Regions from separate parts of the Streptomyces sp. NPDC017056 genome, predicted to be linked through region 3. Evidence: riboswitches for the same ligand, from Rfam matches in the RefSeq annotation. Region 3 holds a riboswitch; each other region holds the start of a gene.
The links. A riboswitch is a leader RNA that binds a small molecule or an ion and turns the genes downstream of it on or off. The one in region 3 is predicted to bind thiamine pyrophosphate.

Region 1: it holds a riboswitch for thiamine pyrophosphate, as region 3 does, so the genes downstream of both, thiC (phosphomethylpyrimidine synthase ThiC) here and ACH4OW_RS27445 (thiamine ABC transporter substrate binding subunit) in region 3, are expected to answer to the same signal.
Region 2: it holds a riboswitch for thiamine pyrophosphate, as region 3 does, so the genes downstream of both, thiO (glycine oxidase ThiO) here and ACH4OW_RS27445 (thiamine ABC transporter substrate binding subunit) in region 3, are expected to answer to the same signal.

What each region holds. Positions count from the first base shown of each region.
Region 1 is NZ_JBIRPD010000003.1:363,379-368,814, forward strand. It holds gene ACH4OW_RS07375 (YibE/F family protein) at 1-1,276, opposite strand, end outside; TPP riboswitch at 1,348-1,505, shown strand; gene thiC (phosphomethylpyrimidine synthase ThiC) at 1,499-3,277, shown strand; gene ACH4OW_RS07385 (hypothetical protein) at 3,427-4,332, opposite strand; gene ACH4OW_RS07390 (metallophosphoesterase) at 4,537-5,436, opposite strand, start outside.
Region 2 is NZ_JBIRPD010000001.1:58,432-63,867, reverse strand. It holds gene pknB (Stk1 family PASTA domain-containing Ser/Thr kinase) at 1-1,783, opposite strand, end outside; gene ACH4OW_RS00255 (thiazole synthase) at 1,956-2,750, opposite strand; gene thiS (sulfur carrier protein ThiS) at 2,760-2,978, opposite strand; gene thiO (glycine oxidase ThiO) at 2,975-4,267, opposite strand; TPP riboswitch at 4,265-4,378, opposite strand; gene ACH4OW_RS00240 (NAD(P)/FAD-dependent oxidoreductase) at 4,551-5,436, shown strand, end outside.
Region 3 is NZ_JBIRPD010000016.1:109,388-114,823, forward strand. It holds gene ACH4OW_RS27430 (hypothetical protein) at 1-461, shown strand, start outside; gene ACH4OW_RS27435 (ABC transporter ATP-binding protein) at 493-1,551, opposite strand; gene ACH4OW_RS27440 (ABC transporter permease) at 1,552-3,180, opposite strand; gene ACH4OW_RS27445 (thiamine ABC transporter substrate binding subunit) at 3,222-4,301, opposite strand; TPP riboswitch at 4,380-4,513, opposite strand; gene rlmN (23S rRNA (adenine(2503)-C(2))-methyltransferase RlmN) at 4,547-5,436, opposite strand, start outside.

The DNA.
Region 1 (5,436 bases), on a different contig from region 3:
TCAGCGGTACGGACGCGACCAGCCCGATGCTGCCCACCAGCGTGCGGACGACCTCCTCCGCGACCACCTCGCTCGTGGCGACGGTGCCGACACTGCTCTGTGCGATCGAGAACAGCAAAAGCAGGGGCAGTGCCGCACCCGCGTAAGCGAGGACGAGCGTGTTGACGACGGACGCGATGTGATCGCGCCCGATCCGCATCGCCGCTCCGTAGAGCTTGCGGCGGCTCGCCGACGGATCGGCCTCCTTCAACTCCCAGACCGCCGCGGTCTGGGTGACCGTCACATCGTCCAGTACGCCCAGCGACCCGATGATGATGCCCGCCAGCAGCAGGCCGCGGATCTCGATGTCGGGGTACAGGCCGTGCACCAGCCCGGTCTGGTCGTCGGTGTTGCCGGTCAGCATCGCCCACCCGATGAAGAGCGAGCCGAGCAGGCCGATCAGCAGCAGTGACGCGAGCGTGCCGAGCACGGCCACGGACGTACGGGCCGTCAGCCCGTGGCACATGTACAGCGCGACCAGCATGATCGCGCTGCCTCCGACGACGGCGACCACCAGCGGGTCCGACCCCTGGAGGACGGCGGGCAGGATGAACAGCGTCAGCACACCGAAGCTCACGACGAGCGCGACCAGCGCCAGCACCCCGCGCAGCCGGCCGACCACGACCACCGCCAGCGCGAAGACCGCGGCGAGTACCCACATCGGGAAGGTCCGGTCGACGTCCGTGACCGAGTACTGGAGGTCCTTGGGGGCCTTGGGCGAGTAGGCGACCACGACGCCCTGGCCGACCGTGTAGTGGCGGGTGGCGTCGGGCGTCACGATCGCCTCGAACCGCCGGCCCGTGTCCTTGCCGGTGGTCACCTCGATGACCGCCCGCTCGCAGTGCGTTGCCTGCCGCGTGTCCGAGGGGCCGGACTGCTCCTGCGGCGTCGGCTGCTGGGCATGGACGTCCGCGCAGTCGACCTCCTCGACCTTGGCCACCTTCGCCTTCTCGGTGGGCTGGTCGAAGCCGACGCCGGTCGGCTTGTGGCCGGGTGCGCCACCCGGCCACAGCACGACCAGCCCGGCCAGGACGGCGGCGGCAAACGGGATCAGCACTGCCGCGATGACCTTGCGCAGGTGCCGGGAGACCGGGGCCGCGGGGCCGTGCCCGTGGCCATGGCCGTGCCCGTGCCCGTGTCCTGAGGGGGGCGGCGGCTGCGCGCGATCGCCGTCGGGACCGTGCGCCGGACCGGAAGCGTGGTGGTGCGCGGAGTGCGGTGGCTCGTTGCTGGTCACCGCCCGATCATCGCAAGAACTGGCAGGGCCCCCTGGTCACCGCGCCATATCGGCCGCTACCGTGGTGTCACCTTTGCAATCGCGGGAGCTCGGAGCACCGGGCTGAGAGGGCGCTGACCCCCGTACGGAACGTCCGGCCGAAGCCGGAAACGCCGTCACGGACTTGCTGCGTCGACCGCCGAACCTGTTACCGGGTAATGCCGGCGTAGGGAGTGGGTCTTCATGACTCTGCAGGATGCACGCACGCCCGAAAACGGCCAGGGCTCCGCCAAGGAGATCGGCTGGCACAAGGGCTACCTCACCGGATCGCGGCCCGACCTGAAAGTCCCGGTCCGGCGTGTGCACCTCACCAACGGCAAGGACGTGACGCTCTACGACACGTCAGGGCCGTACACCGACCCCAACATCGAAACCGACGTCCGCCGCGGCCTGGCGCCGCTGCGGGAGAACTGGATCATCAGCCGAGGAGATACCGAGGAGTACGCGGGCAGGCCACCCAGGCCCGAGGACGACGGCCTCAAGCACACCTCGCCGCGCGGCGGCCTGAAGAACCTCGACGCGGTCTTCCCTGGACGCCCCCGGCAGCCGCGCCGTGGCCGGGGCGGCGCTGCGGTCACCCAACTCGCGTACGCGCGCCGGGGCGAGGTCACGGCGGAGATGGAGTACGTCGCGATCCGCGAGAACGTCACTCCGGAGTTCGTACGGGACGAGATCGCGGCCGGCCGGGCCGTACTGCCCGCCAACGTCAACCACCCGGAGATCGAGCCGATGATCATCGGCAAGAACTTCCTGGTGAAGGTCAACGCGAACATCGGCAACTCCGCCGTCACCTCCTCCATCGAGGAGGAGGTGGAGAAGATGACCTGGGCGACCCGCTGGGGCGCCGACACGGTCATGGACCTGTCCACCGGCCGCAACATCCACACCACCCGCGAGTGGGTACTGCGCAACTCCCCCGTCCCCATCGGCACCGTCCCCCTCTACCAGGCACTGGAGAAGGTGGACGGCAAGGCCGAGGAACTGACCTGGGACATCTACAAGGACACGGTCATCGAGCAGGCCGAACAGGGCGTGGACTACATGACCGTCCACGCCGGCGTCCTGCTGCGCTACGTCCCCCTCACGGCCCGCCGCAAGACCGGCATCGTCTCGCGCGGCGGCTCGATCATGGCGGCGTGGTGCCTGGCCCACCACAAGGAGTCGTTCCTCTACACCCACTTCGAGGAACTCTGCGAGATCCTCGCCTCCTACGACGTCACGTACTCCCTCGGCGACGGCCTGCGCCCCGGCTCCATCGCGGACGCCAACGACGAGGCGCAGTTCGCGGAGCTGCGCACGCTCGGCGAGCTGAACGCGATCGCCAAGCGGCACGGCGTGCAGACGATGATCGAGGGCCCGGGACACGTCCCGATGCACAAGATCAAGGAGAACATCGACCTCCAGCAGGAGATCTGCGAAGAGGCGCCGTTCTACACGCTCGGCCCGCTGACCACCGACGTCGCCCCCGCGTACGACCACATCACCTCCGGGATCGGCGCGGCGATGATCGCTTGGTGGGGCACGGCGATGCTCTGCTACGTGACGCCCAAGGAGCACCTGGGCCTGCCGGACCGGGACGACGTCAAGACCGGTGTCATCACGTACAAGATCGCGGCGCACGCGGCGGACCTCGCCAAGGGCCACCCGGGCGCCCAGGACTGGGACGACGCGCTGTCCGACGCGCGCTTCGAGTTCCGCTGGGAGGACCAGTTCAACCTGGCCCTCGACCCGGACACGGCCCGCGCCTTCCACGACGAGACGCTGCCGGCGGAACCGGCGAAGACGGCGCACTTCTGCTCCATGTGCGGCCCGAAGTTCTGCTCCATGAAGATCTCCCAGGACATCCGCCGCGAACACGGCGGCGACCTGGCGGTCGGCGCGGAAGCGGAGGCGGGCATGGCGGAGAAGTCGCGGGAGTTCGCGGCGGCGGGGAACCGGGTGTACCTGCCGATCGCGGAGTGACCTTTCCGCACGTTGGATCCGGGCCCGGAGCCGCGCGTACGCCGTGCGGCTCCGGGCCCGGCTCCGTCCCGTCGGTACCTGTACCGGCGGGACGCCGCGGGGGCCCGGTGCCGTTGCCCCCGCGGTGCGGGTGCGGTGGTGCGTGGGCGCTACTCGGGATGGTGGTCGGGGCCACCGTAGTCGGGGCTGGTGAAGTCCGGGCTGGTGAAGCGGGGTCGGGGAGCGGCGGGCGGGCCGCCGTCCGGGCTGGTGAAATCCGGGCTGGTGAAGCCCAGACTCGGGATACGGCCGCCGTCCACGCCGCGGCGCGGTACGTACCGGGCCGTGCCGCGGCCGTTGACGGTCGCCGGGTCGGCCAGCGCCTCGCGCAGGAACGGCACGATGCCGCGTTGCAGGAGCGCCTGCCGCCAGGCGTCCCGGGCGAGGTCCACCTCCCGGGCCCGGGCGCCCAGGCCGTCGCCGGTACGTGGGGCGCGCAGCGACGTCGAGCCGTTGCGCCAGGCCGCGTAGACCAGGCTCGCCATGGCGACGAGCGCCCCGGCGGCGGTGAGCGCCGCGAAGACCCAGCCCACGCTGATCAGGGGCTGGGCGGCGGACCTGTCGGTGCCGACGGTGCGCAGCACGTACCCGATGAGCAGGAAGAGCACGGCGGCGATCCCCGCCAGTACCGGCACCAGTACCGTGATCATCGCGGCCAGCCCGGCGCCGGAGGGCTCGGCGGCCTCCCCCACGGTCGTGGCGAGGTCGATGCCGGGGCTGCCCGCTGAAGCGCCTTTCTCCTCGCGGCCTTCCACGCCGCCCGCGTCCGGTGCGGGTGCCGGAGCGCGCAGTTCGTCGCGGAGCCGTACGTAGTGTCGGTATTCGGCCGTCGCACACGCGGCGATGGCGGTTGTGGCGCTGAGCGCCATGGTGCGCAACTGCTCGGTGTTGAGGTGCTTTCCCGCCGCGGAGGCCGGGTCCTTCCGGTAATCCGCGGTGCGCAGCGCCTCGTCGAGGAGCCGCGCGAATTCCGCGCGGTCCTCGTTCAGCAGGTGCGGAGCGCTGTTCATGTGCATCCCCCGATGCTCCGTAGGGCCGTACAGGCCGGCGTGGGCCGGGCAGTGGGCGGAAACGGAGGAGAGCCTGCTACGGATAGACCGATGGTAGAGCGCCTCCGGCACGGGGTGACAGGGTGTTTGCGGAAATAGGGACCGCCACGCCCCCGCTCGGGCCCCGTCGCGCCACTTCCCTACCTGCCGCTACCTCTGCCCGGTTGACGGTCAGCCAGTCAGGGGAAGTTGAACGACCAGTAGCTTTCCGGCCATGGTGATCCCGCCGTCCATGGCGATGGCGAGCCCGTCGGCGTACACGTGCGGCCCTTCGACGGCGACTCCCTCGCCTTCGTCGTCCTCGCCGCCGACCTCGCCGAGGAGGTACGGGATGGGGCTGTGGCCGTGCACGACGCGCCCGCCGCCGTAGGCGCCGAGGAGTTCGCGTGCGGCCGTCGGGCCCGCTTCGTCGTCGCGGAAGGCGAAGCGCTTGGTGAACTTGCGGAACAGGTCCCAGACCTCGTCGGCGTCGCTGCGGGTGAGGACGTCGTGGACGGTGTCGTTGACGTCCTCGATGGAGTCGCCGTACTCCAGGTACGCGGTCGTGTCGGAGTGCACGAGCAGGTGCCCGTCCTCCTCCGTCATGGCGTCCAGGCGGGCCATCCACTGCAGGTGGTGGTCCTGGAGGCGGTCCATGTCGGACTTCTGGCCGCCGTTGAGCAGCCAGGCCGCCTGGAAGGAGGCGGTGCCCGCACCGGACTGCACGGGGGTGTCGCCGAACCGCTTGGCGCCGAGCAGCAGCAGTTCGTGGTTGCCCATCAGGGCCTTGCAGTAGCCGCCGGCCGCCGCGGCCTCGGCGGACAGCTGCATGACGAGGTCGATGACGCCGATGCCGTCGGGGCCGCGGTCGGTGAAGTCACCGAGGAACCACAGGCGGGCGTTGCCGGCGGCCCACTGGCCGTCGGCGTCGATGAGGCCCTCGGCGGCGAGCGCCTCGCGCAGCTCGTCGTAGTAGCCGTGCACGTCGCCGACGACGTACAGCGGGCCGCCGCCCTCCTGGCCCTCGGGGGCGGGGACGGCCGACTCGGGCACCGCCGTCAGGTCGACGGTCGGGCGGTCGATGAGCGTGTC
Region 2 (5,436 bases), on a different contig from region 3:
ACAGCGTGAGCGTGACGGTCTCGCCCTTGCCCAGCTTGCCGCCCTGCCCCGGCGACTGCCGGGCGACCTTGCCCTTGTCGTGCGGCGAGTGCACCGTCCGGTCGTCGATCTTCACGTCGAAGCCGGCGCCGCGCAGCGTGGCCTCGGCGTCCGCCCGGTCCCGGCCGGTCACGTCCGGCACGTCGGCCGCCGCGCCGCGGCTGACCGTGAGCGCGACCGCGGTGTCCGGGCGGCGCTTGCTGCCCGCCGCCGGGTCGGTGGCGATCACCGAGCCCTTGGCGACCTCGTCGGAGAACTCCTTGCGCACCGTGCCGACCGTCAGCCCCAGGTCGCGCAGCTTGCGCTTGGCGTCCGCTATGGGCGTCCCGGCCAGATCGGGCACCTGGACGATCTCGGGGCCCTTGGAGAGGGTGAGGGTGACCGTGTTCGTGCCGCGGATGCGCTTGCCGATCTCGGGGTCGGTGGCCATGACGTGCCCGCGCTCCACGTTCGGGCTGTAGGCGAGCTTCACCTTCACGTCCAGGCCCTCGGCGCGCAGCGTCTGCTCCGCCTTGGCCTGCGTCATGTCCAGCACCGCGGGGACCGTGGTGAACTGCCCGGAGTTGATGTACCAGACTCCCGCGCCCACCAGCAGCACGAGCAGCACGGCGGCGACCACCGAGACCGTCTTGCGGCGCGCCCGCAGGAGACCGGCCACCGCGCCGGACCGCGGCGCCGCGGCCGCCGGGCGCAGCCGGGTGGTCTGCTCGGCCGCCGGTGCCGGCGGGGCAGGCGGCGTCTCCAGCCTGCTGGTGCGGTTCAGCTGCTCCTCCAGCGGGAGCGGCGGCTGCACCGCGGCGACCCGCGGCAGCACGCTCGTACGGTCCTCGGAACCCGCCTCGGAGCCGCCCTCCGGCGCCTCGACCGCCTGCGGGGGAACGGTGTCCAACTGCGCGTCGGACAGCTCGGCGCGGGCCGTGCGGGCCTGCGCGAGGAGCGTCACCGCGTCCTGCGGGCGCAGCTCGGGGCGGCGCGCGGTGGCCGCCGCGACCAGGTCGTCGAGCTGCGGCGCCAGCTCCGGCGCGTACGTGGACGGGGCCGGCACGTCCTCGTGAAGGTGCTGGTAGAGGACCTGGGCCGCGGTGCCGCCGGTGTGCGGCTTGCCGCCGGTCAGCATCTCGAACAGCACCACACCGCAGGCGTAGACGTCGGCGGGCGGCCCGGCCGTGCCGTCCTCGATCTGCTCGGGCGCCAGGTAGGAGACGCTCCCCAGGAGCGTGCCGGTGGAGTCGGCGGTGTGCGTGCCCACGGTCCGTACGAGGCCGAAGTCGGCGACCTTGACCCGGCCGTCGTCGCCGATCAGCACGTTCTCCGGCTTCATGTCCCGGTGCACCAGCCCGGCCCGGTGGGCGGCGCCCAGCGCGGCCAGGATCGGCTCCAGGACGTCCAGCGCGGCCCGCGGCTGGAGGGCGCCGCGCTCCCGCAGGACGTCGCGCAGCGTGCAGCCGGCGACGTACTCCATCGCCAGGTAGACGTACGTGCCGTCGGTGCCCTGGTCGAAGACGCCCACCACGTTGGGGTGGTCGAGCCGGGCGGCGGACTTGGCCTCGCGGATGAAGCGGTCGACGAACGCCGTGTCCGCGGCGAGCGCCGGGTGCATCACCTTCAGGGCGAGCACCCGGTCCAGCCGGGTGTCCACGGCCCGGTAGACCGTGGCCATGCCGCCGGCGGCGATGCGCGCCTGCACCTGGTAGCGGCCGTCGAGCAGCTGCCCGACCAGGGGGTCCTGAAGGGTCGTATCCACGGCAGACGAGTCTACGAGCCGCCGGGCGGGGCTCCGACGCCCTGCCCGGCCCCCGGGCCGTACTGAAGCCGAACAGTGACAGGCCGCATGACCCGGCGTGGGCGAGTCGCGCCGGATGTCCCTTTCGGCCGGGCCGGGCGGCGCCACCTGGGGCGGCGCCGCCCGCCGCGCGTCAGAAGGCGGGCCGCTCCGGGTCCAGCGCGGCCATGCCCTCCGTGGGCGAGGACGCCTCCGCGTAGTGGCGGCGCGGCATCCGCCCCGCACGGAACGCGAGCCGGCCGCCCTCGACGGCGTGCCGCATCGCCTCCGCCATCAGCACGGGCTCCTGCGCCCGGGTCACCGCGGAGGCCAGCATCACCCCCGCACAGCCCAGCTCCATGGCCAGGGCCACGTCGGAGGCGGTGCCCGCGCCCGCGTCCAGGATCACCGGCACCCGGGCCCGCTCGGTGATCAGCTGGAAGTTGTGCGGGTTGCGGATGCCCAGCCCGGACCCGATCGGGGAGCCCAGCGGCAGGATCGCGGCGCAGCCCACGTCCTCCAGCTTGCGGGCCAGCACCGGGTCGTCGCTGGTGTAGGGCAGCACGGTGAAGCCGTCGTCCACCAGGGTCTCGGCGGCGTCCAGCAGCTCGACCGGGTCCGGCAGCAGGGTGCGCTCGTCGGCGACCACCTCCACCTTGATCCAGTTCGTGCCGAGCGCCTCACGGGCCAGCCGGGCGGTGAGGACGGCCTCGCCCGCGGTGAAGCAGCCCGCGGTGTTCGGCAGCACCCGGATGCCGTGCCGTTCCAGTACGGACAGCACCGAGCCCTGCACGGTCGGGTCCAGGCGGCGCATGGCGACCGTCGTCAGCTCCGTGCCGGAGGCGAGCAGCGCCCGCTCCAGTACGTCGAGACTGGTCGCCCCGCCGGTACCCATGATCAGCCGGGAGTCGAAGGTGGTGTCGGCGATGGTGAGCAGATCGTCGGCCATGGCGGGGGATCAGCCTCCCTGGACTGCGGTGAGGACCTCGACGCGGTCGCCGTCGCCGAGCGGGGTGGCGGGCCACTGCCCGCGGGGTACCACGGCTTCGTTGACGGCCGCTGCCACGCCGCCGGGCGCCGTGGTGAGGCCGGCGACGAGCCGGTCGAGGGTGAGCCCGCCGGGGAACTCGCGGGGCTCACCGTTCACGGAGACGGTGATGGGTGTGGTGACGGTCATGCGGGCTGCTCCTGGGAGGCGGGGGCGGACACGGGGCGGGGCGCGGCGCCGGGCGGCTCCGGCGCGAAACGGTCGGGGGCGAACGGCCTGGCCTCCTCCGGCAGCCGGCCGCCGGTCAGCGCCGCCGCCATCGCGTCGCCCGTGACGGGCGTCAGGAGCACGCCGTTGCGGTAGTGGCCGGTCGCCACCAGCAGGCCGGGCAGCGCGGTCGGGCCGAGCAGCGGCGCGTTGTCGGGCGAGCCGGGGCGCAGCCCGGCGCGGGTCTCGACCAGCGGCAGTTCGGTGATGCCGGGCACCAGCTCGTGGGCGTCCCGCAGCAGCTCGTACACCCCGCCGGCGGTGACCGTGGTGTCCCAGCCCAGCTCCTCGCTGGTGGCGCCGAGCACCAGCTCGCCGTTCTCGCGCGGTACGAGGTAGACCGGGCCGCCGCGCACCACGGCCCGCACCGTGCGGGACAGGAACGGTACGCCGCCGGGCAGCCCCTGCGGCATGCGCAGCCGCAGCACCTGGCCCTTGACCGGGCGCACCGGCGGCAGCACGCCGTCCGGGACGCCCGCCAGCCGCCCGCTGCGGCTGCCCGCGGCGAGCACCACCTGCCCCGCTGTGACACGGCCGCCGCCGGCCAGCACGGCGCCGGTGGCGCGGCCCCGCTCGACGGTCAGCCGCTCGGCGGTGGTGCGGTGGAAGGCGACCCCGGCCCGCTCGCAGGCGGCGAGCAGCGCCGCCGCCAGCCGGCGCGGGTCGACCTGGTGGTCCCCGTCCACGCGCAGGCCGCCGCGCACGCCCGGCGCGAGCATCGGCTCCAGGCGCCGGCATTCGCGCCCGGTCAGCCAGGTGGAGTCCAGGCCGCTGCGGAGCTGGAGGGCGTGGAGGTCGCGCAGGTAGGCGCGGTCGTCGGCGTCCAGCGCGACGGCCAGGGTGCCGCACGGGCGGTAGCCGATGTCCCGGCCGCCCGCCTCGGCCAGCTCGGCGGCGAAGTCCGGGTAGCGGCGGGCGGAGGCGAGGTTGAGGCCGAGCAGCGTCTGCTCGCCGTAGTGCAGCTCGGTGACGGCGGCCAGCATCCCGGCCGCGACCTGGGCGGCGCCGCCGCCTGGTGCGGGGTCGGCGACGGCGGTGCGCAGCCCGCGCTGGGCCGCCCGCCAGGCGGTGACCAGCCCGATGACGCCGCCGCCGACGACGAGTACGTCCGGATGCCCGCCGGAGCCGGGTGACCCGTGTGGTGTGGGCGGCCCGGCCCTGCCCGTATGGGGTGCGGCGGTACGTGCCGCGGTCCGTGCAGGTGGATGCATGGGTGTCCAGCCCCTCCCTTCGCCGGCATGACCCGGATCAGGTTCGTACGGTCGGAGGCCGCAGCAGCCTCCCTCTCAGCCCGGTGCGTCCGGGCTCCCGCGAGTGCGTTCACCGGCCACACTAGTACGGGCCACGGGCGCGCCGTAAGAGAGCACCGGGCCCGCACCCCGGGCCGTGGCCGGTTCTCGCGGGTACCGGTGGGTGACGGACCGTGACGTTGTGTCAGAGATCTCGTCGCGCGGTGCTGCGGCCCGCGAGACGCGCCGTCCTAGAGTTGGCCGGGTGAGCGAGCAGACCCAGCCTCCCCAGGACCCGGACCGCACGCGCCAGGAGGACGACAGCCTCCAGCGCGCCGCCGAGCGCACCCGGCGGGTCGTCGTCGTGGGCGCCGGAATGGCCGGCGTGCAGACCGCCGTCGCCCTGCGCGAACAGGGCTGGCGCGGGGTGATCACCCTGGTCGGCGACGAGCCCCACGCGCCGTACGACCGCCCGCCGCTGTCCAAGGCCGTACTGCTCGGCAAGGCCGACGGGTCCGCCTTCGACGTGGACTTCGCGGCGCTCGGCATCGACCTGCTCCTCGGCCGGCGTGCCACCGGGCTCGCCGCCGCCTCACAGGTCGTCGAGACCGACGGCGGGCCGCTCCCGTACGACCACCTGGTCATCGCCACCGGCGCCGAACCGGTCACCCTGCCCGGCAGTGCCGGCCTGCCGGACGTCCACGTGCTGCGCACCCTCGACGACGCCGAGCGGCTGCGGCCCGTACTGGCCGGGCAGCGCGAGATCGTGGTCGTCGGCGCGGGCTGGATCGGCGCCGAGTTCGCCACCGCGGCACGCGAGGCGGGCTGCCCGGTGACCGTCGTGGAGGCCGCCGACCGGCCGCTGGCCGGGGCGCTGCCCGCAGAGGTCGCCGCCCCCATGGCGGGCTGGTACGAGGACTGCGGCGCCCGGCTGCGCACCGGTGCCAAGGTCGCCGCCGTCACGGACGGCGCGGTGGCGCTCTCCGACGGCACGACGCTGACCGCCGACGCGGTCGTCGTCGGCATCGGCGCCAGGCCAGCCACCTCCTGGCTGGCCGGCTCCGGCGTCGCGCTGTCGCCCGAGGACCGCTCCGTGCTGGCCGACGAGCGGCTGCGCACCTCCGTCCCCCGCGTGTACGCCGTCGGCGACT
Region 3 (5,436 bases):
CCGGCCTGCTGTCCGGCCTGGGCTTCGGCGCCCTCGGCGTCGGCGTGCGCGTCCTGAACGGCGTCGACCCGTTCCACCTGCCCACGCTCCTGGCCGACCCGGCCTTTTACGCCATTCTCGTCGCCGGCATCGGCGGCATGTACCTGCACACGGTCGCCCTCCAGATCGGCTCGGTCAACGGCGCCACGGCGGCCCTGGTGGTGGGCGAAACGGTGGTGCCGGGCATCCTCGGGGTGCTGTGGCTGGGCGACTCCTCCCGTCCGGGCTTCGCCTGGATGGCGGTGCTCGGCTTCGTCGTGGCGGTGGCCGGCGCCGTCGCCGTCGCCTGGTTCGGCGAGCCGGAGGACGGCGGTACGGCCGCGGCCGTACCGGCCCCCGCGGAGGAGGCGAAGACGCTGGACGGGCCGTCGGCGGGGAGCGACGCCCGGCCCACGGCGGGCAGCCGCACCACCTCCTCGTAGCGCGCCCGGCGTCCCTACGGGTGGGCGTCCCTCAGCGGTTCAGGACCACGACGTCCTCGGCCGTGAAGGTGACGCCCACCCGCGCTCCGTCTTCCGGGGCGTCCCGCAGCGCGCAGGCCGCCTCCAACTGCGGTCCGGCGTCCGGCTGGAGGAGCAGCGCGACGTGGGTACCGCGGAACGTACGGGCCGCTACCGTGCACGGCAGCCCGTCCGCGGCAGCCGTGATCCCCACTCCGGCCGGGCGCACCAGCAGGCGGCACGGGCCGTCCGGCGTGCCGTCCGGAACCGGGACCTTGCCCCACGGGGTGCCGGCGGACCCGCCCCGCACGGTCGCCTCCACCACGTTGTCGAAGCCCAGGAAGCGGGCGACGAACTCGGTGGCGGGACGCTGCCAGACCTCCAGCGGAGTGCCGCTCTGCGCGATCCGGCCCTCCTGCATGACCACCACCCGGTCGGCCAGCGCGAAGGCTTCACCCTGGTCGTGCGTCACGGCCAGCACGGTCGTACCCAGCTCGCCGAAGACTCTCCGCAGTTCGACGACCAGGCGCTCCCGCAGGCCGCGGTCGAGCTGGCCGAGCGGCTCGTCCAGCATCAGCAGCCGCGGCCGCGGCGCGAGTGCGCGGGCCAGCGCGACCCGCTGCTGCTCGCCGCCGGACAGCGCCGCCACGGCGCGCCGCTGGGCGCCCGGCAGGCCGACCAGGTCCAGGAGTTCGGCAACCGTACGCTCCTGTTCGGCACGTGACGCGCCGCGCATGCGCAGGCCGAAGGCCACGTTGCCGCCGACGTCGCGCTGCGGGAAGAGCTGGTGGTCCTGGAACATCAGCCCGACGCCACGGCGGTGTGTGGGCACGCCCGACTGGTCCCGGCCTTCCAGGAAGACGCGCCCCGCGTCGGCGGCCTGCAACCCCGCCACGACCCTCAGAAGAGTGGACTTGCCGCTGCCGCTGGGCCCCAGCACGCACACGATCTCCTGCGCGGCGACGCTCAGGCCGACCGCGTCCAGTGCCGGGCGCTGCCCGGCGCGGAAGCGGACGGTGACGTCGTCCAGCCGCAGCAGCGCCTCGTCCGCCGCGCCAGTGTGTTCCGCCATCTAAAACTCTCCGGCCTGGTCGGTACGGATGCGCTCCAGCGCCAGCAGCGCGCCGGCGCACACCACCATCAAGATCGTCGACAGGGCCATCGCCTGTCCGTAGTTCAGTTCCCCCGCGCGTCCCAGCAGCCTCGCGACGGCCACCGGCAGGGTCGGTGCGTCCGGCCGGGCGATGAAGACCGTCGCGCCGAACTCGCCGAGCGACACGGCGAAGGCGAAGCCGGCGGCGATCAGCAGCGCGCGCCGTACCAGCGGCAGGTCGACCTCCCGCCACACCCGCCACGGCGAGGCCCCCAGCACCGCCGCCGCCTCCCGCAGCCGGCCGTCCACCGCGCGCAGCACGGGCAGCATGGTCCGTACGACGAACGGCACCCCGACCAGCGCCTGCGCCAGCGGTACGAGCCACCAGGACGACCGCAGATCGAGCGGCGGCTTGTCGAGAGTGATCAGGAAGCCGAAGCCGACGGTCACGGCCGACACCCCGAGGGGCAACATCAGCAACGCGTCGAATCCCCGCACCAGCCTGCCGCCGCGCCTGGTCAGCGCTGCCGCCGCCAGCCCGCCCACCACCAGGGCGATCAGCGTGGCGGCCGCCCCGTAGGCGAGCGAGTTCCACAAGGCGTTCAGGGGGGCGACGGCGAAGGTGCTGTCCATGGAGGCAGCGGACTGCAGCGCCCGGTAGAACGTGAACCCGTACCCGTCAGGACCGGCGAAGGACCGCTCGATTAGCACCGCCAGGGGCGCCACCAGCAGCACCGCGATCACGGCGAGCGTCCCCCACAGCAGCGCCCACTGGCCGGCGCCACGGGGCCGCCGCACCGTCTGCGCCGGGTCGACGAGCGTGAGCGCGGACTCCCGCCGCCGTACGGTCCAGGTGTGCAGCGCCAGGAGTACCAGCACGGCGGCGAACTGGAGCAACGTGAGGACGGCGGCGGTCGGCAGGTCCAGGAAGTCGGCAGTCTGCCGGTAGATCTCCACCTCCAGGGTGGAAAACCTCGGCCCGCCCAGGATCTGCACCGCTCCGAAGGAGGTGAAGGTGAAGAGGAAGACCATCAGGGCGGCGGCCGCGACGGCCGGTCCCAGCGCGGGCAGCGTCACCCGCCGCCACGCGGTCCAGCGCGACGCGCCCAGCACCCGGGCCGCTTCCTCCTGCCGTGGGTCGAGCTGCCCCCAGAGGCCGGATACGGTCCGCACGACCACGGCGTAGTTGAAGAACACGTGCGCCAGCAGGATCGCCCACACCGAGGTGTCCAGCCGTACGCCCCACAGGTCGTCCAGCACTCCGCCGCGCCCGACCAGCGCCAGGAACGCCGAGCCCACCACCACCGTCGGCAGGACGAACGGCACCGCGACCACGGACCGCAGCACCTGCTTTCCGGGAAAGTCGAAGCGCGCGAAGACATACGCGCCGGGGAGCGCGAGCAGCAGCGTGAGCGCGGTCGAGGCCGCCGCCTGCCAGACCGTGAACCACAGGACGTGCAGGACGTCCGGGTCGGACAGCACCTCGCCGGCCCGGCCCAGCTGCCACTGCCCGCCGTCCTTGAGCCCGCGCCCGACGATCGCGGCGACCGGGTAGGCGAAGAAGAGCGCGAAGAAGGCGAGCGGCAGGGCCATCAGGGCGAGCCGCACCGCCGTCCCCCGTGAGCGCCGCGCCCGCTTCGCGGGGCCGGTTACTTCAGAACGAGCGAGGACCACTGCTTGATCCACTGTTCGCGGTTGGCGACGATCTTCTCCGGTGCCACCGTCTCCGGCTTGTCGATCTTCTGGCCGTACTTGGTGAACAGCTCCGGCACCTTCGCGTCCGTACGCGCCGGGTTGACGAACATCTGGAGCGGCACGTCCTCCTGGAACCGCTTGCTCAGCAGGAAGTCCAGCAGGGCCTTGCCGCCCTTCTCGTTCTTGGCGCCCTTGAGCAGCCCCGCGAACTCGACCTGCCGGAAGCAGGTGCCGGCCGCGACGCCGGTGGGCGCCTGCTTCGGCTCCGGCTTCTTGCCGAGCACCTCCACCGGCGGGCTCGACGCGTACGAGACCACCAGGGGCTTGTCCCCCTTGCCCTTGCCCGCTGCCGAGCCCGAGAACCGCTCGTTGTACGCCTGCTCCCAGCCGTCCACGACCTCGACGCCGTTGTCCTTGAGCTTCTTCCAGTAGTCCTGCCAGCCGGACTCGCCGTACTTGGCGATGGTGCCGAGCTGGAAGGCGAGCCCCGGCGACGACGTGGCGGAGTTCTCGGTGACCAGCAGGCCCTTGTACTCGGGCTTGAGCAGGTCGTCGAACGTCTCGGGCGGCGCGATCTTGTGCTCGGCGAAGTAGGCGCGGTCGTAGTTGACGCAGGTGTCGCCGTAGTCCACCGGCGTCACCCGGTGCTCCGCCTTGTCGAGCTGGAGTTCCCCCGGGACGCTCGCCAGGCCCTTGGCCTCGTACGGGCTGAAGATGCCCTCCTTCAGGCCACGCGACAGCAGCGTGTTGTCGATGCCGAAGAAGACGTCGCCCTGCGGGTTGTTCTTCGACAGGATCGCCTGGTTGACGGCCTTGCCCGCGTCACCGCCCTTGAGCACGTTCACCTTGTAGCCGGTCTGCTTGGTGAACTCCTCCAGGACGGACTTGGAGGCGTTGAAGGAGTCGTGGCTGACGAGCGTCACGGTCTTCGGGTCCGCACTGCCGCCGCTGCCGCCCGAGCCGCACGCGGCGAGCGCCGTCATGCCGGCCGCGACCGCCAGCGCGGTGACGGTGATCCTTCTGGTGGTGCTCACTGGATTCCTCCTGGCTGGCCAGGAAGAGACGCGGCCCCACCCGGCACTTCGCGAGGAAGGCCGGGCGGGGCGCAACAGCATGAGTGACGACCGAACTTCCTACCCGGAATGACCCGGGCGAGGTTCAAGGGTCTGCGGCACCCCGTGTCCGTGACGCTCGGTCCGTGACACTGCCGCACTCTCAGCGCTGTGGCGCTCCCCTGTCGGAATGTGCATTTGTTCGATCACACCGTACCAGCGGGCGGTCAGCGCTCCGAGGCCGCGAGCTGCCCGCAGGCGCCGTCGATCTCCTGCCCGCGCGTGTCGCGGACGGTCACCGGCACCCCGTGCGCGGCGATGGCCTCCACGAACGCCTTCTCGTCCTCGGGACGGGACGCCGTCCACTTCGACCCGGGCGTCGGATTCAGCGGGATCAGGTTCACATGGACCCGCTTGCCCTTGAGCAGGCGGCCCAGCAGGTCACCGCGCCACGCCTGGTCGTTGATGTCCCGGATCAGGGCGTACTCGATCGAGATCCGCCGCCCGGACTTCTCCGCGTACTCCCAGGCCGCGTCCAGCACCTCACGCACCTTCCAGCGCGTGTTGACCGGTACGAGCGTGTCGCGCAGCTCGTCGTCGGGCGCGTGCAGCGACACCGCGAGCCGGCATTTCAGCCCCTCGTCCGCGAACCGCAGCATCGCCGGGACGAGGCCCACCGTGGAGACGGTGATGCCGCGCTGGGACAGCCCCACCCCGTCGGGCTCGGGGTCGGTCAGCCGCCGGATCGCGCCCACGACCCGGTTGTAGTTCGCCAGCGGCTCGCCCATGCCCATGAAGACGACGTTGGACAGCCGGGCCGGGCCGCCCGGCACCTCACCGTCGCGCAGCGCCCGCATGCCGTCGACGATCTGATGAACGATCTCGGCGGTGGACAGGTTCCGGTCCAGCCCGGCCTGTCCCGTCGCGCAGAACGGGCAGTTCATGCCGCACCCGGCCTGTGACGAGATGCACATCGTGACCCGGTCCGGGTAGCGCATCAGCACCGACTCCACGAGGGTGCCGTCGTGCAGCTTCCACAGCGTCTTGCGCGTGGTGTCGTCGTCACAGGAGATGTGCCGCACCACACTCATCAGCTCGGGCAGCAGCGCCGTCGCCA